Botrimarina mediterranea: one gene and its partner. The protein of the gene in region 2 interacts with the protein of the main gene of each other region in a pairwise test. Links are inferred from orthologs where the notes say so. Each region holds a gene or a part of one and is shown on either strand. Other genes may lie near its edges. The genes, in order: Spa11_RS00025 and gyrA.

Region 1 (7,595 bases), 5.7 Mb from region 2 along the record:
TGAGTCGTTGGCGCCGGGCGCAGCGGATCGCCTCGCCGGGGCGTTCGCGGACAGTGGCTACGACCTGCGTTGGCTGCACAAGACCATCCTGGCAACCGACGCCTACCAGCGAGAGAGTCGCCCCCGTCGCACGCCCGACGAGAAGCCCTTCACGGCCAGCGTCGCACAGCCGTTGCGTGGCGATCAGCTGTTGGACTCGTTGCTCGCTGCTCTGGAGGTTGACGAGAGCCGACTACGCGGTCTCGGCGGCGGCCGCGGCGGTTATGGGATCGCAACGCCACGGCTCGGCTTCAACGCCGCGTTCGGGTACGACCCGAGCGAGCCGCGCTCGACGATTCAGGCGACGATCCCGCAAGCCCTCGCCCGGATGAACACGCCGCAGCTCAACCTCGCCGTCCAAGCGCTGCCAATGACGGTCGTCGGCAGGCTTCAACGAGAGCATGGCAATGACGTCGAGGAGATCACCAGCGAGCTCTACCTGCGGACGCTGTCGCGCGAACCTACGGCGGAGGAGTTGGCGACGGTAAACGACTTCGCCGACGAAGCCACCTGGAGCGGCGCGGCGATGGAAGACCTGATGTGGGCGCTACTCAACTCCGCGGAGTTCGCGCACCGAAGGTAGGGTCGCTGTGCGGACCGTGGATTCGATGTTCCGTACGTTGTGGCAGACCATTGAGCAGTTGCAAACCTTTCACCACGGTCCGCACAGCGGACCCTACACCATGACCGCCTACCGCCGTTTCACTAACATCGGGCTCGATCGCCGCGGCGCCATCGCTTCGCGAAGAGACTTCTTGCGTAGCGCCGGCGCGACCGCGGCGGCGGGGTTGTTCACGAGTTGGACCGACCAAGTCAGCTGCGCGGCCGAGTCACTCCGTAAGCAAGGTAAGCGCTGCGTCCTCCTCTGGATGGAGGGCGGGCCGAGCCAGTTCGAGACGCTCGATCCCAAGCCCGGCACGTCGTCAGCCGGCGACGCGGGCGACATCGCCACCGTCGTCCCTGGCGTTCACCTCGCGGAGAACTTGCCGCATCTCGCCAAGCAGATGGGCGACCTCGCGGTGATCCGCTCGCTCACGAGCAAGGAAGGGAGCCACCCCCGCGCCCGCTACTTGATGCACCACGCCGCGCTGCCGATGGGGGGCGCGGATCTGCCGACGCTCGGCTCCAGCGTCGCCGAACGTCGCCGCGCCGCTGGTGACTACGAAGTGGCGAGCAACCTGCCGAGTTATGTCCGCGTCGGTCGCGTCGGCAACGCGGGGAACGCTGGCATGCTCGGCGTTGAGTACGACCCGCTCACCGTTGATGGCCCGACGCAACCACCACGCAACGCCCGACCCGCTTCCAGCGTCGCGCGCTTCGAACGGCGGCTAGGTCTTTTGCGCCGGCTCGAAAGCGACTTCGGCACTGGTTTCGGCGCTGTCGAGGGCGCCGACGTGGTCGCGAACCACCGCCAGCTCGTTGACGCCGCGAGCCAGATGATCCTCTCGCCCGAGATGCAGGCCTTCGACCTCGAGCGAGAGACCACCGCGATGCGGGCCAGCTACGGTGAGGGCCGCTTCGCCAACGGTTGTCTGCTCGCTCGGCGTCTGCTGGAGTCGGGCGTCACGTTCGTTGAGGTGACGCTCGGCGGCTGGGACACGCACGACGACAACCACGCCCGCACGCAAGAGTTGTGCGGGCAGTTCGACAAGCCGGCCGCCCGGCTGATCGCCGACCTCAAAGAGCGCGGCATGCTCGACTCGACGCTCGTCGTCTGGATGGGCGAGTTCGGCCGCACGCCGCGCATCAACGGCCGTGGCGGGCGCGACCATTATCCGAAGGCCTTCAGCGCGTGGCTCGCGGGCTGCGGCGTCCAAGGAGGTCAGGTGATCGGCGCCACCGACAAGAGCGGCGCCGAGGTTATCGACCGCCCCGTGTCGCCACAGGACCTGTTTCAGACGATCTACCACGCGCTGGATATCGACCCGTCGCACGAGAACACCACCAGCACGGGACGCCCGGTCAAGCTCGTCGATGGCGGCGCCGTCATCGATGGGCTCTTTGCTTAATCTGTTCTTGGATTCACCATGACGGACACAACGGCCTCTTTGCCGAGGCATCGTCGACCCGGAAGGCCGACCGTCGTGCTCGACGCGGTTATTTCTTCTCTGCCTGAAGAGGCGATCACGGCTCCGACGCGGGGGGGCCAATCCACAGCATCGGGTTGTGCGCCACCTCCCAGAGGTGGCCGTCGGGGTCGGCGAAGTAGCCCGAGTAGCCGCCCCAGAAGGCCCGCTGCCCCGCTTTGACGAGCGTCGCGCCGGCGGCGACCGCTTCGGTGAGAAGTTGATCGACTTCATCCTCCGAACCAACGTTGTGCGCCAGGGCGACGTCACGGAAACCGCTCCCCTTGGCGCTTACCTGTGCGTCTTCCGCTAACGCCTCGCGGCCGTAGAGTGAGAGCCACGTTCCGCGTAGAGAGAAGAACGCCACCTCATCGCCCGGAAAGTCGAGCCGCGGCAGCCCGAGAGCCGCATAGAACCGCGCCGACGCGGCCACGTCGCGCACGCCGAGCGTGATCAGGCTGATGCGGTCGTCCATCGGCGATCACAACCCCATATCGATGAAGCCGTTGTCCTGCAGCCGCGTCAGCAGGCGGGCCAGATCGACGGCCTTGGCGACCTCTAACTTGGCGAAGATCTTCTGCTTCCGCAACTCGACGCCACGTGTCGTCATGTCGAGCGATTCGCCGAGCTCGCGGCTGCTAGCGCCTAGAGCGGTTCGGCGGCAAATATCTTGGTCGCGCGCGTTGAGTTCGCGGAACTTCGCGTAGGCGATGGAGAGATCGGTTTGCTTGGCGACTTTCGTCCGGTCGTTGTGGATGCTGAGCCTCATAACGCCGAGGATCGCCAATCCCGGGGCATTGAGCGGCTTAAGCGAGGCGGCGTGAGCGACTACGTGATAGGTGGCGCCGTTAAGTCCCACGCCGGCGTTCTCGCAGATCACGTACGGCGAGCCGTCGAAGATCAAACTCTCGATCTTATCGGCGCGATCGGCAATGACGGGGTCAAGGAACGCCCGCTTGGTTCTGCCGATGGGTGAGGCGTTCGGCGAGAAGTGCTTTCGATGGGACGGATTGCTGTACACGAGCACGCCTTGGGCGTTGCTGATGTAGACGCACTCGGGGAGGCATTCCAGTTGGGGGAAGGACCAGTCGACCGCCTCGACGCACAGCTTTACATGCCGATAGACCTCGTCCGCCACTTGGCAGAGGGGGCGTCCGGTCGGCGTGAACGCACAGTCGTTCGTCGTCGCCTCGGAGTTGGCGCTGAGCGAGTCGCCCTGATTGGTGTCTGCGATCATGGGCTTATCGACTCTCTCACTTTCTACAAATGCCAACTCAGCGGGGGCAGGCCTGGAGGTCGCGATTATTGGTCAGGGCTAGTTCCGTAGAGCGCCACTGCCGACCGTCTAAGACGTTGGGCCGAATCCCCTCGATGTCGTCACACACGTTTGCGACGAGAACTCTCCGAGCGGCCACTTCTTTCTCACCGATCCGAGCTAGCTACAAGCCGAGGTCGAGGTAGCCGCGGTCCTGCAACCGCGTCAACAGCCTCGCCAAGTCAACCGCCTTTGCTACTCCCAGCTTGGAGAACGCCTTCTGCTTGCGAAGTTCGACACCTCGCGTCGTCATACTCAGGCGTTCGCCTAGTTCGCGGCTGCTGACGCCTAGGGCTGTCTGACGGCACAGCTCCTGGTCGCGGTCCGACAGCTCACGGAATCGCGCGCATGCCGTCGAAAGATCAAGCCGGCGGGTCGCTGCGTCGGTGTCGGTCTGCCGCTCCAAGCGGATGACCCCGAGGATCGCCAGGCCTGGGGCATTGAGTGATTGGAGTGACCGCTTGTGGGTCACCATCTTGTAGAGCAGGCCGTCAGGGCCCGTGTTGGTGTGCTCGCACTCACAGTACCGGCACCCGTCGAAGAGCAGGGCATCCTGCCTCTCACTGAGCGCCGCGCCGACCGCGTCGAGAAACGCGTTGGCGGTACGGCCGATCGGCGAACCGATCTGTGCGAAGAGCTGACGATGCGCCTTGTTGCTGTAGATGCAGACGCCGTCCGCGTTCTTGAGGAACACGCACTCGCTGTAATCCGATAAAGGTGAGAAGTCGTGATCGCCGCCCGATCCCAGTGCTTTGAGGATCTCTTCGATCTCGTCCGCTATCCGTGACAGGGGCCGCCCCGCCGCGAGTCCGACGTGAGTCGTGAGTTCGTCAGACGCCTCTAGACCTTCTTCGCGAAACAAACCTGCCGATTCCTGCATAGCTATCCATCGTGGACGAAGCCCCAAAGACGTCCGATACGCTGGCTAACGAACAGCAATGACCCTCCCATCTCCCCCACGTTTTGGGGGAGAAAGAGAGGAGAATCGCCGCTGCTCTTGGCTGGCAACACCCGGTTCTAACCACGTCATGAGGCCGCCGCAACACAAGGAAAAGCGAAGATGGCTTCGCATTAGGAACGCGGCGTGCCGCAAACCCCTACGGTATCGGGGTTTATCGCCTTCAATTCCCAAGAAATCAGACGAGGATTTCTATGTGGATTGCCGTAATTTCCTAAATTGCGGTCCTTTCTCAATACCAATTGTGTGCGGTCACTCACGCAATCGCTCGCGACGCGATCGATGGGGCTTCTACTCTCGCTCGGCAGTGGCCAATCCGGACGCTTATGATGCCGCCATCCCCGGGGGGGTCAAACGTCGAGATTCTTGACGTCCAAGGCGTGCTTCTGGATGAACTCGCGGCGCGGCTCGACTTGGTCGCCCATCAGCACCCGAAACAGTTCATCGGCCGCGGCGGCGTCTTCCATCGTCACCCGTAGCAGCGTCCGGGCGGCGGGGTCGAGGGTGGTGTCGCGGAGTTCCTCGGCGTTCATCTCGCCGAGCCCCTTGAAGCGGATGATCTGCAAACCCTTCTCACCCGCGGCGCGGATCGCGGCGGGCAGCCCACGCAGGTCGTCGAGCCCCGACTCGGATTCGCCCCGGCGGATCACAAACCGGCTCGTCTCCTCGCCGGTGCGCTCCTGCGGGATCAGCGCGTCGATCTCGAAGCCCATCGGCGACAATTCACCGAGGACGGTGTTGATCGTCCGTACCTCATGCAGCTCAACGACCCGCAGACGTTGCTTGACGGCGACTACTGCATCCGGGGCGTCGTTGGCCTCGCCGTTCTGGGCCGCCTCACCGTTTTGGGCCGCCTCGATGTCCTGGAGCGTGATCGCCGCGGCGCCGAACTCGACGACAATCTCGTCCGTCGAGGCGTGTTGCTTCTGGGCGATGAAGTCATCGACTTCTTGTCGTGACGTAAACCAATGCTCTTCCAGACCAAAGAAGACATGGTATACCGGCAGCTTGCCGGTCACGGGGTCTTGTCGCTCGGCGTGCATCTTCAGCGACACGCCACGGCGTTCGAGCTGGAGCAACGCATCTTCGAGCCCCGCCAAGTGCCGGACCAAGGCGCTCATGGCGTCCCCTTCGATACGAACGCCCTCGGCCGACTCGAGCACGCTGTCGCCGAGACCCAGATTGAGAAGCTCCATGCGCATCTCTTCCTCGGTCTGGACGTACCGCGCGGGGTTCTTGCCGCGACGGACGCGGAACAACGGCGGCTGGGCGACGTAGACGTGGCCACGGGCCACGAGGTCGTACATCTGGCGATAGAAGAACGTCAGCAGCAGCGTGCGGATGTGCGACCCGTCCACGTCGGCGTCGGTCATGATGACGACGCGGCCGTAGCGGCGTTTGCTGATGTCCTGCTCGGCGCCGATCCCCGCGCCGATGGCAGAGATCATGCTGCGGATCTCTTCGTTCGCAAGAACTTTGTCTTCGCGGCTCTTGTAGGCGTTGATGATCTTGCCTCGCAGCGGCAGGATCGCTTGGAACTCACGCCGCCGTCCGCCTTCGGCCGGACCGCCGGCCGAGTCGCCTTCCACGAGGTACAGCTCGCACTTATCGACCACCTTGCTGGAACAATCCCGCAGCTTGCCCGGCAGCGAACCGCCGCCCAGGGCGCCCTTCCGTTCGCGGATGAGCTGCCGCGCCTTGCGGGCCGATTCGCGAGCCTCGGCGGCGACCATCCCTTTGCGGAGAATCGCTTTGGCCGTCTTCGGGTTCTCTTCGAGGTGCTTCTGGAGGTACTCCCCGAACAGGGTGTTAACGATGCCTTCGACCTCGCCGTTGCCGAGCTTGGTCTTCGTCTGGCCCTCGAACTGCGGGTGCGGCACGCGGCACGAGATAACCGCGGTGAGCCCTTCGCGGAAGTCCTCACCGTTGGGGGTGAGGTCCTTGAACATCCCCTCTTTCTTGCCGTAGTTGTTCAGCGTCCGCGTCAACGCCGCGCGGAAGCCACTGAGGTGCGTGCCGCCCTCGTGCGTGTTGATGTTGTTGACGTAGGTGTGAACGTTTTCGGTGTACTCGCCGGAGTACTGCAGCGCGACTTCGAGCTCGACGCCGTCCTGCTCGCCCTGGAGGTAGAGCACCTCTGGGTGGACCTGCTCGCTGGCCCGGTTGAGGTGGACGACGAACTCGCGGATGCCGTCCTCGTACTGGAAAGTCTCCGAATCGTTGGTGCGGCCATCGGTGATGGTGATCCGCACGCCCTTATTGAGGAACGCCAACTCCTGTAACCGCTTCACCAGCGTCGCGTAGTTGTATTTCGTGACCTGGAAGATCTGCGGGTCGGCCTTGAACGTCGTCTTCGTGCCGCTCTTGTCGCTCTTGCCGATCCGCTTAATCGGCGCCTTGGGGATGCCGCGCTCGTACTCCTGGTGATGGACGCCGCCATCGCGGAAGACCTCGACGTCGGCCCATTCGGAGAGGAAGTTGACCACCGTCACACCGACGCCGTGCAAGCCGCCCGAGGTTTGGTAGGCGCCTTTGGTAAACTTGCCGCCGAACTTGAGGACCGTCATCACGCCTTCGAGCGTGCTGACCTCGCGATCGAACTGCTCGGAGAGCTGGGTGTGACGTTCAACGGGGATGCCGCGACCGTTGTCCTCGACCGTAACCGATTCGTCGGGGTTGATCGTGACCGACACGTCGGTCGCGAAGCCGGCCATCGCCTCGTCGATCGAGTTGTCGACAACCTCGTACACCAAGTGGTGCAGGCCACGCACCGTCGTGTCGCCGATATACATACTGGGCCGTTCGCGCACGTGCTCCAGGTCGGAGAGGTGCTCTAGGTCGCCTTCGCCGTATTCTTTATTGGACTCGATCGCCATGTTGTGTTTCGTTTAGCCGTTGGGGTGGCTGGGTTTCTCTTAGGAAGGAGATGAGGGGGGATGTTGGTGATAGGGGAGATATCGTGTCAGGTAATCCGTCCTACCTTGAATCGCAGCGCTGTGATCTTGGAGTCGGATAGCGCCGTTTGCGTGGCGGCGAGCAGGGCGGGTCGGTGGAAATTGATCTCTTGCATGACGACATGGTTGGCGACCATCACCTCTAGGACGCCCCGCTTGAGCGCGCCGGCCGCGGTCATGCCGGCGATCGCCGCATCGCCCAACACCTCGGCCGCCGCCTTCGCCCAGCCGTCCCGCACCCTGTCGGCGCCCTTCACTGCGGC
Region 2 (7,841 bases):
CAGCTCTTCGACGCTCTTCCCCTTGAGGTCATCGTGTCCCTCGAGCGCGGCGTTGAGCTTATCGACGTAGCCCTGGTGGTGCTTGGTGTGATGGATCGTCATCGTCTGCTTGTCGATGACCGGCTCCAACGCGTCGTACCCGTACGGCAACTCCGGCAGCGTGAAGCCCGACGCCCCCGGCTGCTGAGCGAAGGCCCGACCGGGCGCCATCGCGAGCGCCGCCCCAGCGGCGACCGTCGCGGCGCCGGTGGCGAGAAACTGCCGGCGGCTGGTGGAGGAAGTCGGGATCGTCTCGGGCTGCGTGCTCATCGGAGGGCTCCTGAGGGCGTTATTCCTTGAAGAAATGGCGACCCCATCCGAGGGGGCCGACGCGTAAGCCCGATCCTAGACCGCCCACAGGGCTGGGACAAACGACCGTCGCGGCTGCGTGAGGTCGCCAACGGAACGGGGCTTCTCGGTTACGATCTGAAAGTGAGGCGTCCTTCTTCCCTTTTCGGAGACCGCGACATGACCCCCATCACTCTGGCCGATCTTTGGCTGCCGATCCTTGTTGCGGGGTTGGCGACGCATATCCTCAGCACCTTGGCGTGGACCGTGCTTCCGCATCATCGGTCGGAATGGAGCCACCTTGAGTTCGCACCAATCAACGAAGCCGCGAACGCCATCGGCGCCAAGCCGGACGGGCAGTACGTTCTCACCGACGACATCGAGTCGTGCAAAGACCCGGCGAAGTGCCGGGGCATGCTCATCTACTGGCCTCACAAGCCGAACATGGGCGCCAACATCGGCCTGACGCTGGCCTTCTTCTTCGCGGCCGCCCTGACGATCGGCTACTTGGCGACCATCGGGCTTCACCGAGAGACGTCGCTGGTCGACGTCTTCCGCTTCACGGCGACGGCCGGCGTGCTGACCCACGTCGCCGCAGGCGTGCCGCATATCATCTGGTTCCGTCGCAAATCCCTGCTCGACACACTCGACGGCCTGGCTTACGCGTTGGCGACCGGCGCCGCGTTCGCCTGGCTCTGGCCTGCTTGAATGAAGACTCTCCGTCGCACCGCGGTCTTGCTGTGGGCCTCGCCCTACTCGGCGATCGGCTTAACGATCGGCGCCATCGGCCTGGCCACCGGCGGCGGCGGGCGGGTCCGCGACGGCGTCGCCGAGTTCCACGGCGGGTTCACCCGCTGGGTCGTGCGTCACTCGCCGTTGGGTGAGAACTGCGGCGCGATTACGCTCGGCCACACCGTCATCGGCCAGACCGAGGCGATCCTCGACTTCGCCCACCACCACGAGCTGGTGCACGTCCGCCAGTTCGAGCGTTGGGGCCCGCTGATGGGTCCGGCGTACGTGGGCGCGTCGATCGTCGTCTGGCTCGCCGGCGGCCGGGCGTATCTCGACAACCCGTTTGAGAAGGAAGCCTTCGAGAAAGAGTCGATCGTCTAGCCAAGACTCGTCACGACCGAGGGAGAGCCCATTACGCGAGTCGTGGGAGGGAAGCGGGCGCCGACTTCACCTCCGACGACTTGCGTCGCCGGCTCGCCGTCAACGTGTCTTAGCCCTCGACCTCCTCGCCTTCCACGTCATCCGTCTCCTCCAGCGGCAACCGCACGATCGCCATCAGCGTGTCGCCCTCGGTGAGCGTCATGATCTTCACGCCCTGCGTGTTGCGGCTGATCGTGCTGACGTCCGCCGCGCGGATGCGTTGCAGCTTGCCGCGGGAGGTCATCAGCAGCAGCTCGTCGGCGTCGGTGACGCTCGCCACGCCGATCACACGGCCGTTGCGCGCGCTGGTCTTGATGTCGAAGACGCCGCCGCCGCCGCGGCTCTGCGTGCGGTAGCGCAAACCGGAATTCCGGTCGGAAGTGGAGTCGTCCGACGCCTCGACGCCGGCGGTCGCGTCGTCGGCAGAGGGGCTGTCGGTGGTTGCGGCGTCCGTTGCGGTGAGGGCTTCGCCGTCGTCGCCGTTCTCGCCGTTTTCTTCCGTGTCGGTCACTTCGCCCGGCGCCGCGTTGGGGCCGAAGGGGGTCCGCTTTCCGTAGCCATTCTCGGTGGCGGTGAGGAGCGTGGCGTCGGGGTCGGCGACGACCATGCCGACGAGCGAGTCCCCCTTCTTCTTGAAGCGGATCCCCTTCACACCGAAGGCCTGACGGCCGACCGAGCGGACGTCGGACTCATTGAAGCGGATCGCCATGCCTTCGGTGGTGGCGAGCAGCACCTCGTCCCCCTTCTCGACGATCTCGACCGCCACTAGCTCGTCGCCCTCTCGGAGCGCGATGGCGATGATGCCGTTCTTCTGCGGCCGGCTGTACGCAACGAGGTCGGTCTTCTTCACGAGGCCGTTGCGAGTCGCCATCATCAGGTAGTGGTCGGGCAGCTTGAAGTCGCGCACCGCCACGCAGCCGGCGATCCGCTCGCCCTCCGACAGGCTGAGCAGGTTCACGAGCGCCCGGCCCTTCGCGTCGCGCGCCAGCTCCGGCAGGTTGTAGACCTTCTGCCAGTAGACCCGCCCCTGGTTCGTGAAGAACATCAGGTAGTCGTGCGTGCTGGTGACGAAGACGTGCTCGATGGGATCGTCCTCGTCGGTCTTCGCGCCCTTGATCCCCTTGCCGCCCCGCTTCTGCGCCTGGTAGGTGCTCGCCGCGGTGCGTTTGACGTAGCCGTTGTGGGTGATCGAGACGACCATCGTCTCTTCCTCGATCAGGTCCTCCATGCCGACGTCGGCGGCCTCGTCGCGCTCGATGCGCGTGCGCCGCTCGTCAATCAGCCGGCTCCGCAGCAGCTCCTCCATATCCGCGCGGATGATCCCGAAGATGCGGGACTCGTTGGCGAGGATGTCGAGGTAGTCGCCGATCTCGATCAACAGTTGGGCGTGCTCGTCGGCGAGCTTCTCTTGCTCGAGGTTCACCAGCTGACCGAGCGTCATCTTGAGGATCGCGTCGGCCTGCACCGGCGTGAGCGAGTACTCCTCGGCGACGCCACGCTCGCTCTGGAACTGCCCGTAACCGTCGTCGCCCAGGGCGCGCTTGAGCAGGGCGCCGGGCGTCTTGATCTGCATCAAGGCGATCTTCGCCTCGGGCTGCGTCTTGCTGGCGCGGATGACGCGGATCACCTCGTCGATGTTCGCATGCGCTAGCAACAGGCCCTGCACCGTGTGCTTCCGCTTGCGGGCGCGCGACAAGAGGAACTGGGTCCGCCGACGGATCACCGTCACGCGGTGGCGGACGAACTCTTGCAGCATTTCCTTGAGGTTCAGCACCCGCGGCTTGCCGTCCACCAACGCCAGGAAGATGACGCTCTGCGAGTCTTGCAGCGGCGAGAACTTGTAGAGCTGGTTGAGCACCACTTCGGGGTCGGCGTCGCGCTTGATGTCGATCGCGATCCGCGCGGGCTCGTTCAGGTCCGACTCGTCGTTGACGGCGCTGATGCCGGCGATCCTCCCATCGTTCACCAGCGAGGCGATCTTCAGGACCATCGCGTCGCGGGTCTGCTGATAGGGCAGCTCGTTGACGATGATCCGCTTTTTCTTCTTGTCCTCTTCGATCGTCACCTTCGCGCGGAGGACGATCGTGCTCCGGCCCGTCTGGTAGCCGCGGAGGATGGCGCTGCGGCCGCAGATGACGCCGCCGGTCGGGAAGTCGGGCCCCGGGATGTGCTCCATCAACTCCAGGACGGTGATCTCGGGGTTCTCGAGCAACGCGATGACGCCGCGGCAGACCTCGCCCAGGTTGTGCGGCGGGATGCTGGTGGCCATGCCCACCGCGATGCCGCCCGACCCGTTGACGATCAGGTTGGGGAACTTCGACGGCAGCACCGTCGGCTCGGTCTGCTTCTCGTCGTAGGTCGGGATATAATCGACCGTGTCGAGCTTGATGTCCTCAAGCATCATCGCGGCGACGTTCGACAACCGCGCCTCGGTATAACGCATGGCCGCCGGGGGGAGGCCGGCGAGCGAACCGAAGTTCCCCTGCGGGTCGATCAGCAAGTTGCGCGTCGACCACCACTGCGCCATGCGTGTGAGCGTCGGATAGATCGCGCCGTCGCCGTGCGGGTGGTAACGCTTCATCGTCTCGCCGACGATACCGGCGCACTTGCTGGTGCTGCCTCCCGGGCCGAGGCCCAGGTCGTTCATCGCCACGAGGATGCGACGTTGCGAGGGCTTGAGCCCGTCGCGCACGTCGGGCAGCGCGCGGCTGACGATGACGCTCATCGCGTACGTCAGGTACGACTGCTTGAGCTCGTCCTCGATCGGCAGGTCCACGAGGCGCAGGGCGATCGCCTCGGTCACGGGGTCGAAGCCGGGCTGGCGATCCGCCATGGGAATGCCCGCCGGCTGGCCGCCCTCGGGCGGGCCGTCGTTTGGCTGCCCTTCGCCCGGAAGTCCATCGGACGGCGGGATGAAGGCGTCGTCTTGCCCTTCGTTGGGCGTGTCGTCGTTGGGCAGGTCGTCGTCGGCCACGCGGCGGGTTCCTTGGTCGTGTCGCTGCTGCTTTTTCGGGCCCCCGGCGGGGCGCCGGAAAGCGTCCCGAAGCGGGGTCTCGGTGAGCCCCGCAGTTTACCCGTTTTGGGGCCGGAAACCCAGCGACCAATAGCCGTGCAAAACTCCCTGAAACCGCGACTTCCGAAACCGTCACTTGCGAGCCCCGCGACGTCAGTCCGGGGAGTGTAGCGCCCCCTGTTGCTAATGAAACGGATCGTTCCTCCCCGGACTGACGTCGCGGGGCTCACATGACGCTTTTCGCGGTGGTTTAGCGAAGCGAAGCGACGACACAGTCCGCCATCTCGTCGGCGTAGAACGGCGCCCCCAGCGAGCCCTTGGCGCCGAGGCCATTCAGCCAGCCGATGGCAGGCGCCTCGCTGCTGAAACCGAGCGCCGGCTGGCGGTCGATTGTCGCGGGTCGCACGGCGGCGAGATGCTCCACGACGCGGGCGGAGCTGACGCCGGCTTGGGCCAACCGCTGGAGTAGTTCGCTCTTACCGGCATCCGTTGGCGCGGAATCGAGTTGGCTCCACTCGGTTGTCGATCCCACTCGATAGCGCCCGGCAGCGGCGTCTTCTGGCGCCAGCCAAACGCCGTGGTGCACGACGCGACGCTCACAGTAACTCGGCGACTCGATCGTCAGGACCTCTCCCTTGGCGGGTCGAAACTTCACGCCCATCAGCCACCGTGGCGGACACGGCGTAAAGCCCTGACAGAGGACGAGGCGCTTGGCCGAGACGCCGAGCCTTGGTAAGCCAACGCCGTCGGGAGTGTGTTCGATGTCGCTATCGGGATCGACGTTAGCCTCCGTGTAACGGCCTTCGGCCTCGAGCCATTGCCGGGTTGTATCGAGGTACGCCGCGACACGCAGCCGAGCGGCAGCGGGCATCACCAAGGCGCCATGCGCGGCCGCCAGGTCGCGAGGCAGTTCGTTGTCGTCGGCAAGGCGGGCGTGACCACCGAGCTTGCCCGATTCGAGCCGGTCGAGAAACGCGCGACGCTCGTCGGCGTCGGCAAAGACCCGCACCGCGGGCGCGACCTCAAGCAGTGACTCGCCGCAACGACTCTCAACGCCGCAATAGAACGCCTGAGCCGAACGCCACAGCTCGTCAAACTCGTCGGCGACCGCAAGCCGCTTGCCCGTCACCGGCGTGATCAAACCCGCGGCGACGCGCGACGCGCTGGGGTGACTGACCCCGTCAACGCCGCCGCGATCGATCACCGCTGCCGAGAGGCCCCGCTCCGCCAACCGCCATGCCAGCGTCGAGCCGGCAAGGCCTTGTCCGAGGATGAGAACGTCGAAAGTCGCGGCGTCGTGGGCCATCGGAGCAGCGTACCCCCCGGGGCGCCTATCGTGCTACGATGGAAGCACGCACCCACTTCCGAGGACGTAGCGATGAGCACCCAGCCCATCCCCAAATCGACCGCTGCCGAGTACCTCGCCTTCGAGCGCGAGAGCGAGGAACGGCATGAACTCGTCAACGGCGAAATCCGTCTGATGAGCGGCGCCTCGCGCGAACACAACCTCATCGTGTTCAATCTAGCAAGCATCCTTCACGACGAGCTCCATGACCGCCGCTGCGAAGCGTATATCGTTGACATGCGGGTCAAGATTGCCGCCAACGGTGTCTACACCTATCCCGATGCAAGTGTGGTCTGCGGTGGCCCCGAGTTCGAGGACGGCATTTTCGATACGTTGCTCAACCCAAACGCTATCTTCGAGGTCCTGAGCAAAACGACGGCGGCTTACGGCAGTGGCGAGAAGTTCACCAGCTATCGCAACCTCCCCTCACTGCGGGAGTACGTCCTGGTCTCACAAGATGCTCCAGCCGTAGAGCACTTCGTGAGACTCGACGATGGCGCTTGGCGGTTCAATCCCGTTGAAGGACTCGACGGCGAAGTCCAGCTCGTTACAACCGAAGCTCGCATACGGCTAAAGGACCTTTATCGCAGGATCGTTTTCGATCCCCCCGAACACGAATAACGCATGGACTTCAGCGAACGACTCAAACGCGCCACGCAGCGCGGCCACAGCGCCCGGGCCGAGAAGGAACTCGAGGCCGCCGCCGACGCGCTCACCGAAGAGGAGCAGCGCCGGCTGCACTCGCAGCACCGGCTCGCGCTGACCGACCACGTCGAGATGCGGCTGCGCGAGCTCGCCGACAACCTGCCGGGCTTCAAGTACCAGAACCTCGTTGAGGAACGCGGCTGGGGCGGCGGCATCCACCGCGACGACCTCGTCGTCGTCCGCGGCAAGCGCCGGAACTTTTACAGCCGCTTGCAGATCCTTGTCGGCGCTTTCAACGAGTTCCACGTGATCGACGCCACCGCCAAGGGCGCGATCCGCAACAAAGAAAGTTTCAGCCGCACCCACCACAAACCGATCGCCGACTTCGACGAAGACGACTTCAAGTCGCTGATCGATCGCTGGGTGCTGGATTACGCGGAGGCGTACGCGGCGGCGTGAGGGAGAGAGCGGTCAGCAATTTCTTTAGAGCACTAGGGTCTACAGCAGTTACTCAGACGCATGCCCCATGTTGCCTTTGAAGCAACACCTGCTCCCGATTGCTGCGAGCCCTTGCTGTGCAAGCTTTTCGCCGCCGAGGCGAGACGTGTTCGCGTCCCAGGGAGTAGAGCGAGTTGGTTGCTGTTTATGTAACGGTCTATCAAGAGGATGGAAATGAGGATCTGCCGCGGTCACATGAACTATGTACTAGCAAGACTTCCGCTTCCATTCGCGATGCTCTGGAAAATGCGGGGATCTAACGTGGTATGCAGACTTGCTATCGTTGGTATTATTTTCGGAACAATGGGCCTGACTGGATGCACTAAGACGAGCCCGACGCCGGAGACTGTAGTGATAGTGTCAGCGCCGAAGCTCGATGGCGGCATTACGTTCGACGTGCAAGACACATCAGGCCTCGTAATTGAGAAAGGGCATCACGTCGAGCAGCACGGAGAGGGAAAAGCCGTAACGATCTCGCGCTGCGAGTTGTATAGTCGGGATGCTACCAAGGAAAGTCAGATAGTTGCATCGGGTGATGGGAGGCAAAAGGTAGAAATAGCTGTCGATACAGATTTCGTCATCGAGATAAGAGCAGCAGACACTTATTCTTTTGAGGCGAGTATCGATGGGAAAGTGGTTACTGCATCGATACTGATTGTCGACGGACGAAACAATCATTTTATGCTTGTAAGCAAATCACCCACTGTACACTAGATTCGCGCAGGCCCCTATCCTGCTTAACGCGTCTAGTGTTGTGATAGCCGGGCTGCATGCGAGAAGTCCACGTTTCACATAAGAGAACGATACCCGGAATGGACGACAGCAATTCGACTCGCAGAGTTTCTGTCACCCCTCCGGGGC

The links.
Region 1: the proteins of gyrA (region 2) and Spa11_RS00025 interact in binary tests that used the Escherichia coli proteins (3 or more experiments, as listed by UniProt). The link is inferred for Botrimarina mediterranea from one-to-one orthologs.

What each region holds. Positions count from the first base shown.
Region 1 is NZ_CP036349.1:3,004-10,598, reverse strand. Bases 4,492-7,595 are described here. They hold Spa11_RS00025 (DNA gyrase subunit B), read right to left. Parts: upstream 7,255-7,595; coding sequence 4,729-7,254; downstream 4,492-4,728. Other genes in these bases: Spa11_RS00020 (DciA family protein), read right to left, coding at 7,341-7,595. In the rest of the region: Spa11_RS00050 (DUF1549 domain-containing protein), read left to right, coding at 1-622; Spa11_RS00045 (DUF1501 domain-containing protein), read left to right, coding at 648-2,048; Spa11_RS00040 (VOC family protein), read right to left, coding at 2,164-2,580; Spa11_RS00035 (response regulator transcription factor), read right to left, coding at 2,587-3,342; Spa11_RS00030 (response regulator transcription factor), read right to left, coding at 3,545-4,282. UniProt on the Escherichia coli protein: DNA gyrase negatively supercoils closed circular double-stranded DNA in an ATP-dependent manner to maintain chromosomes in an underwound state.
Region 2 is NZ_CP036349.1:5,671,609-5,679,449, forward strand. Bases 1,350-4,699 are described here. They hold gyrA (DNA gyrase subunit A), read right to left. Parts: upstream 4,313-4,699; coding sequence 1,550-4,312; downstream 1,350-1,549. Other genes in these bases: Spa11_RS21910 (hypothetical protein), read left to right, coding at 1,350-1,440. Also shown: Spa11_RS21900 (superoxide dismutase), read right to left, coding at 1-210; Spa11_RS21905 (hypothetical protein), read left to right, coding at 508-1,035; more of Spa11_RS21910, read left to right, coding at 1,036-1,349; Spa11_RS21920 (NAD(P)/FAD-dependent oxidoreductase), read right to left, coding at 4,743-5,798; Spa11_RS21925 (Uma2 family endonuclease), read left to right, coding at 5,871-6,458; Spa11_RS21930 (hypothetical protein), read left to right, coding at 6,462-6,941; Spa11_RS21935 (hypothetical protein), read left to right, coding at 7,176-7,694. UniProt on the Escherichia coli protein: A type II topoisomerase that negatively supercoils closed circular double-stranded (ds) DNA in an ATP-dependent manner to maintain chromosomes in an underwound state.